Regions from separate parts of the Streptomyces sp. AA4 genome, predicted to be linked through region 3. Evidence: riboswitches for the same ligand, from Rfam matches in the RefSeq annotation. Region 3 holds a riboswitch; each other region holds the start of a gene.
The links. Region 3 has a riboswitch for cobalamin ahead of SSMG_RS11800 (hypothetical protein). Riboswitches for the same ligand answer to the same signal wherever they lie in the genome.
Positions count from the first base shown of each region.

Region 1 (2,236 bases), 5.6 Mb from region 3:
CCGTCCTCTCCGCCGATCAGGATCCGGAACAGCACGCGCGAGGCGAGAATGACCCCGGCGATCCAGGCGTACATCCGGAACGCCATCGCCCACGGCGCGTCGCCGCGGCGGAGCACCACGACGAACCCGGCCACCGCGATTACGAGCGCGAGCAGGACCGGGTTCGTGGTCCGGCTCGCGGCGACGGCGAGCGCGAGCGCCCACACCCACCACGCGCCGGGATGGAGCGCTCGCGGACTACTCCGCGGCACGCCTGCGGCGCACCGCGACGACCGTCCCGGCCACCGCGAGCAGCACGACGACCACGATGCCGAGCACCACGCCCCACGGGAACCCGCTGTCCGAAGTGGACGCTGGGGCCCGCGCGGGCGCGTTGGCCTTGCGCACCGGCTCGGTGCGCGGCGGCGGATACTCGGTGTAGGACTTGCCGATCGCGAACGACCAGCCCTCGAACGCACCGGCCAGTGGCTTCCAGCTCTGCGCGCCGACCTGCGCGGACTCCCATTTGCCGCCGTTGGCGGCGGTCCAGAAGCTCCACGAAGCCTTCTCCGGCGGCATGCCGGTGCAGGTCTGGTCGGCGGGCTTGCCCTCGATCTTGCACATCACCGCCAGGCCGTATTTGCCCGCGCCGGTGAGTTCGAAACCAGCGTTTTGCAGGGCGGTGACGCCGTTTTCCTGCTTGCCAGGCGCGCACCGGATGAGGGTTTCGCCGCCCAGTCCCTGGAAGTCGACGACCACCGTGACGCCGTTGTCGTCCTGGCAATAGCCGTCGGCGCCCTTGCCGGGCGTGGTCGCGGAGGCGGAGGACGCCCCGCCTAAACCGGTAGCGACGAGAAGAGCGCAGCCGGCGAGGACTCGCCCCCAGAGCCGCGCGTGCACGAACCGCATGTCAGATGTACCTCGCATCGATCGGACCACGACGGGCGATCCGGCTCGCGGTCCCACCCGGGGCCGCTCACGGTTGCGGGCCAGCGCCGGATTCTCACCGGCTTCCCCCGTTCGTGGCGAAGAACTTGTCGACGTTAACGCACCGCAGGCTCCGCCGGAAGCGACCGCGGACACACCTACACTTCCGGGCGTGGGACAGGACCAATTGCGCGTCGGCCTCGTAGGAACCGGACCGTGGGCCACCACGGTGCACGCCCCCGGGCTCGCGGATCATCCAGGGACCGTGCTCAGTGCGGTGTGGAGCCGCCGTCCGGAAGCCGCGGCCGCGCTGGCGCAGGCCTACGACGCGGTGCCGACCAGTGCCCTGGACGAACTGTTCGAGCAGGTCGACGCGCTCGCGTTCGCCGTGCCGCCGACCGTGCAGGCCGAGCTGGCGACCCGGGCCGCGGAGGCGGGCAAGCACCTGATCCTGGAGAAACCGATCGCCTCCGACCTGGCTGCGGCGGAGCGGCTCGCCGACGCCGTGACGTCCGCTGGCGTCGCTTCGCTGGTGATGCTGACGCTGCGGTTCGCCCAGCAGACGCGCGATTGGCTGGACGGCGTGACCGCGGCTGGCGCCTGGCGAGGCGGCAGCGTGCGCTGGCTGTCCGGCGCACTGCTCGCCGGCAAGTACGCGACCTCGGCCTGGCGGCAGGACCCGGCTGGCGGCGCACTCGCCGACATCGGCCCGCACGCGTTCGACCTGCTCGACGCCGCTCTTGGCCCGATCACCAACGTCCTCGCCGCGCATCGCGGTCCGGAAGACCTGTGGCAGCTCCTGCTTGAACACGAGGGCGGCATCACGAGCACCGCGACGCTCAGCCTGCGCCTGCCGGTTCAGCCGACGGTGGTCGAGTACTCGGTCTTCGGCGAACACGGCTTCCGCACGCTCGGCCGGACCGGCACGGCGAACGAGGCGTACACCGCGCTGCTGGACGATTTCGCCGCGATGGTGGCGTCCGGAACGACCACGCATCCGTGCGATGTCCGGCGAGGCGTGCACCTGGCTCGGATCGTCGACCAGGCGCGTGCTGCGCTAGACCGGTAATTCGCTTGCCCGGTCTGAGACGATGAACGGGAAGTTCGTTTCGGACGAAGGAATGCCTATGTGCTCCGCCACGGCCCACTCCGGCCGCGTGGCCTGAGCTGCCTGCGCGCCCGGCGTTGGGTTGCCGGTTTTCGTGCTTCCTTCTTCCCCGAAAGGCTTCCACCCAAGATGTCCGCCCTTCAGGCCTACGTCCGCGCGACCGCACCGATCGGCCGCGACACCCAGCGAATCGGCCCATTCCTGGCGACTTTCGCCCGGAAC
Region 1 is NZ_GG657746.1:8,122,075-8,124,310, forward strand. It holds gene SSMG_RS37120 (CbiQ family ECF transporter T component) at 1-251, opposite strand, end outside; gene SSMG_RS37125 (hypothetical protein) at 238-888, opposite strand; cobalamin riboswitch at 901-1,031, opposite strand; gene SSMG_RS37130 (Gfo/Idh/MocA family protein) at 1,079-1,975, shown strand; gene SSMG_RS37135 (GNAT family N-acetyltransferase) at 2,036-2,236, shown strand, end outside.
Region 1: linked by a shared signal. The riboswitch ahead of SSMG_RS37125 (hypothetical protein) and the one ahead of SSMG_RS11800 (hypothetical protein) in region 3 are both predicted to bind cobalamin.

Region 2 (2,236 bases), 1.6 Mb from region 3:
ACCCAGCCGGTCACCGGATCGGACAGGCCGAGTTTCTCGTGCAGGATCGCGACGACCTCGACGCTGCCGATCAACAGCGCCACCCCGGCGGACAGACCGGTGATCACGATGTTGTAATACACCTTCCGCACCGGCTTCGAAAACGCCCAGTCGTAAGCGAAGTTCATGAACGTTCCGTCCACGGTGTCCAGCAGGGTCATCCCCGCCGCGAACAGAAGCGGCAGCACCACGATCGCGTACCAGGGCAACCCGCTCGCCGCACCGCCGCCCGCCAGCACGAGCAGCGCGACCTCGGTCGCGGTGTCGAACCCCAGGCCGAACAGCAGCCCGACCGGGTACATCTGGCCCGGCCGGCTGATCGAACGCGTCACCCGGCCCAGGAACCGGTTGAACAACCCCCGATCGTTGAGACGGGCCTCCAGCTCCGCCTCGTCGAACACCCCCCGCCGCATCGACCGCCACACGCGCACGATCCCGGCCAGCGCCACCAGATTGAGCACGCCGATCAGGTAGAGGAACAGCCCGGACACGGTCGTGCCCACCACCCCCAGCGCCTGCCGGGCGCTCGACCCGTCGTCCGTCAGCACCCCGACCACGCGCGTGCCCGCGGCGATGAGGACCGCCAGCACCAGCACCACCGTGGAATGCCCCAGCGCGAACCAGAATCCGACCGAAACCGGCCGCTTCCCGTCGGCCATCAGCTTGCGGGTCGTGTTGTCGATCGCCGCGATGTGATCGGCGTCGAAGGCATGCCGCAGGCCCAACGTGTAGGCAGTCAGGCCCAGTCCGACCCCGAACACCTGCGTGCCCACCGAATAGCCGCCCGGCACCACCGCGAACAGCAGCAGCCCCCACGCGACGACGTGCAGCGCCGCGATGACCGCGGCGATCCCGCCGAACCGCACCCAGCCGGGCCGGCCGCTCACAGACTTCTCGTGCACACTCTCTCCCTCGCGAGCGTTCCGTGGCGGTTCCCGCTCGATCAGGGCCGCAGGCACGTCGAAGCACACGACGTCCGCTCCGGCCCGCCCGAGAGACTCCGGACCCACCCCTCGCGCCACCGCGGCGCAAGGACCGGTGGCAGGTCTTCGGACTCGCGGGCACCCGCCGGGATATCCGGCGGACCTACTGGCCGTCGCTTCCCGGACGCGGCGCGTCCAGTGCTCGATGACGGCGGTCGTTCCCGCTCACCGCTGCGGGGCAGTCCCGGATTCGCACCGGGTTCCCTCTTGCCTCGCCGGATCCCCACAGACCCGGCGAACCACCAGCAGCCGGAGCGTACCCGGCTCAGCCTGTCCCGGAACCCGACCGGCCTCGTCGGAGATCGCCACGTGCTCGGCGCACGTGGCGGAGGGTGCCGCCGTCGCGTCACCGTGAGCCGCGGAGGAGGGCTGGCGGGCTTCCCGAATGTGAACGCGTCCCCTCCTCGACCCACCGAACGGACAAAGTTCAGACAACGAAACCGCAGCGTGCACAACACTTTCCAGGGGAATCATCGTCATCGGCTCGATCGCGCACCAGCCTCACCAGCGCTGGGCTGGACAAAACCCGTCGTCCCGGCGGCCCGGGGTCGCTCTCGCGGCAAACGTCCAGCATCTCCGCGAGGTTCACCGGCTGCTCACATTCCGCGAAAGCGGCGTCACCCAGCAGCAGACCGCGGCTGACCTGCGAGTCGGAGACTACGACGTCGACGAACAGACCGCCCTCACACGGTACGCCGAGAAGGTGGAGGCGATGAAGGAAGCACAGCGCACACGCGAACTGCAGCCAGCACCAGCAAGACAACCGGCAAGGTCAGCTGGACTGCTCAGACCGAGCACCCGCCGCGCATCGAGAGCCCTGCACCTGCCAAGAACGTACCGTGCTGACGGCTTCGGAACGACCTGAACAGATGCCCGACCGCAACCCGCGAACGGCATCCCATCGGGTAAAGATCGCCCCGGCGAGCACCGGAGCACGGTTTCAGCCAGCCGCGCCGCGACCATTCCCGGCACGGTCCATACGCCCAGAATGTGCTCCAGAGCCGAAGCAAAGCCCGCCACCGCGCAACATCAACCGTCGCTCAATCAACCACCAAAACCGCCCGCCACCCGCATAAATTGATACGACCAGACACTGGCTTTCAATCCATCGGTTCTGGGTTCGAGCCCCAGGCGGTCCACCACGATGTTCTCGTGGGCTCTCCCTGTACACGGATCAGGAAAATGCTGCCGCGCTTGCGAAACGGCGTGTTCGA
Region 2 is NZ_GG657746.1:4,151,070-4,153,305, forward strand. It holds gene SSMG_RS19130 (HoxN/HupN/NixA family nickel/cobalt transporter) at 1-941, opposite strand, end outside; cobalamin riboswitch at 1,062-1,281, opposite strand; gene SSMG_RS45445 (hypothetical protein) at 2,067-2,236, opposite strand, start outside.
Region 2: linked by a shared signal. The riboswitch ahead of SSMG_RS19130 (HoxN/HupN/NixA family nickel/cobalt transporter) and the one ahead of SSMG_RS11800 (hypothetical protein) in region 3 are both predicted to bind cobalamin.

Region 3 (2,236 bases):
GATCGAACAGGAGAAAGAATTCGCATCGCCCCTCCTTCGCGAAAGTCACGAACTTTCACCGGGTGATCCGGACGCGATCTTCCGCTTACACAAGAGCAGAAAGCACAGAACCCCTGCATCCCCCGAATGTTGGTTGGCCACCAACAACTCCACACTTTGTCCTTCCTGTTGCACGCAAGGAACCGCCGACCGGGTGACAACCCAGTCAACGGATACGCCTGCGTGCGCAGCGATTTCGAGCAGCGACTGAAAAATAAGCAGAAAATATGACCCACTAGTGAGCAATGGTCAGGCGTTAACGGACAGTGCGCCAAAAACATCAGCCGCACCATGCTCGACGCCGGCCAGACGCCAGACAGCACAGTGCAGCTCCTCCGTTCGTCTCGCACCCGCCGGGTGCGATGTCACCGCCGGACGACGAGCACCTTCCGACGCTCCCTCCTGCTCCGGCAGCAGCACGATCCCTCCCGGACCCTGGGACACCCGCCTCCTGGCCTGATTCGGCAAGCTGACCCACGCCATTGGTTCGCCAGGACGCAGCCGCGTCTTGGCGAGACAACAGGGAACCCGGTGCGATTCCGGGGCTGCCCCGCAGCGGTATGTGGGAACGAAAGCTGTCACCGCGGGAGCGGTAAAGCACTGGGCGTCCAGCCCGGGAAGCGACAGCCGGCAGGCACGAGCGGTACGCCCACGAGTCCGAATACCTGCCAATGGCACGCACGCCGACGGCGTGCGTGAGTCCGGGTCTCGCGGGACACCACGATTCTCGGCTATCCGCGGATTGGCCCAGCCCGAGAACTCAAACGAGCACTCGAGTCCTACTGGTCAGGAACAACCACCGAAGAAGACCTTCTGACCGCCGGACGGCAACTGTGCGAGCAAACCTGGACAACCCTGCGAGACCAGGGTCTCGGCTCAATCCCGTCCAGCACTTTCTCGCTCTACGACCAGGTGCTGGACACCGCCGCACGAGGAGTCCCGGACGCACCCGCCCTCGAAATGACGAAGTGGTTCGACACGAACTACCACTACCTGGTCCCGAACTCCCGCTTCGCACTCACCGGCACCGCCCCGATCGACGAAGTCCGCGAAGCACAAGCACTAGGCATCACGCCACGCCCGGTACTCTTCGGACCGGTCACCTTCCTACTGCTGGCCAAGCCCACCGAACCAGGCTTCACCCCGCTGGAACCGCTGGACGAACTACTGCCCGCATACGCCGAACTATTGGGCAAACTGGCCGACGAGGGCGTCGAATGGGTCCAGTCGGACGAACCAGCCTTCGCGACAGACCGAACCACGCCGGAGTTCAACGCACTCACCCGCGCTTACCACTGGCTGGCCAAGAAAAACCACCGCCCGAAGCTCCTGGCAGCCGGATACTTCGGCGGCCTCGGCCGAGCACTGGGCGTCCTGGCCCGCTCCCCCAGCGAAGCAATTGCCGTCGACCTGGTAACCGATGAATCCTTTGCGGGCAACGTCGCGGCGGAAGGAGCACTGCGGGACAAGGAAGTCCTAGCCGGAGCAGTAGACGGCCGAAATGTGACATCCACTCGCCGCGCGTGCCGAACCGGACCGAGATGACCGACCTGGGGCGCACGGCGCTCGGCGCGGTCCCGGCGGAACAGCTGTGGATCAATCCGGACTGCGGTCTCAAGACCCGCGGTTACGCCGAGGTCGAGCCGGCGCTGCGGCATCTGGTCGGCGCGGCCCGGGAACTGCGCGCCGAACCTCGCTGAACCGTCCAGGTGCCGGGCGGCTGGCCAGGTCGCCCGGCACCGGTCCGAGGATCACCCGAACGGCAGCCCCCACAGGTATTGTCACAACGTCAATAACAGGGGACCGTGGACGAGACCGATACCCTCACCGGGAGGTGGTCGCCATGGCGGACGTGACCGGAAAGACGGGAATCCCCACAGTCGGCGGCACCCTAGGCAAGGCCGCCCAAGCCGGAAGCGACAGTGTCACGCGGCTGTCGGAGAACCTGCGCGGCCGGATGCCGCCGCTGACCGCGATCCCGTTGCCGCGCAAGTTCGACGAACGCTGGCTCGGCGCGCGCTGGCCGGTCCGCGAACTCGCGGCGCCCCCGGCGGGCAGCGGCCTGAAGCCGGTGCTCGGCGACGACGGGCCGCCGCTGATCGGCCACACGCTCGACGGGATGCGGTTCGGCCTCGACTTCAGCCTGCACCGCTTCGAACAGTTCGGCCCGGTGTCGTGGATGGGCGTCTTCGGCCAA
Region 3 is NZ_GG657746.1:2,518,148-2,520,383, reverse strand. It holds gene SSMG_RS45305 (hypothetical protein) at 1-26, opposite strand, end outside; cobalamin riboswitch at 506-727, shown strand; gene SSMG_RS11800 (hypothetical protein) at 763-1,584, shown strand; gene SSMG_RS43325 (hypothetical protein) at 1,563-1,739, shown strand; gene SSMG_RS11795 (cytochrome P450) at 1,883-2,236, shown strand, end outside.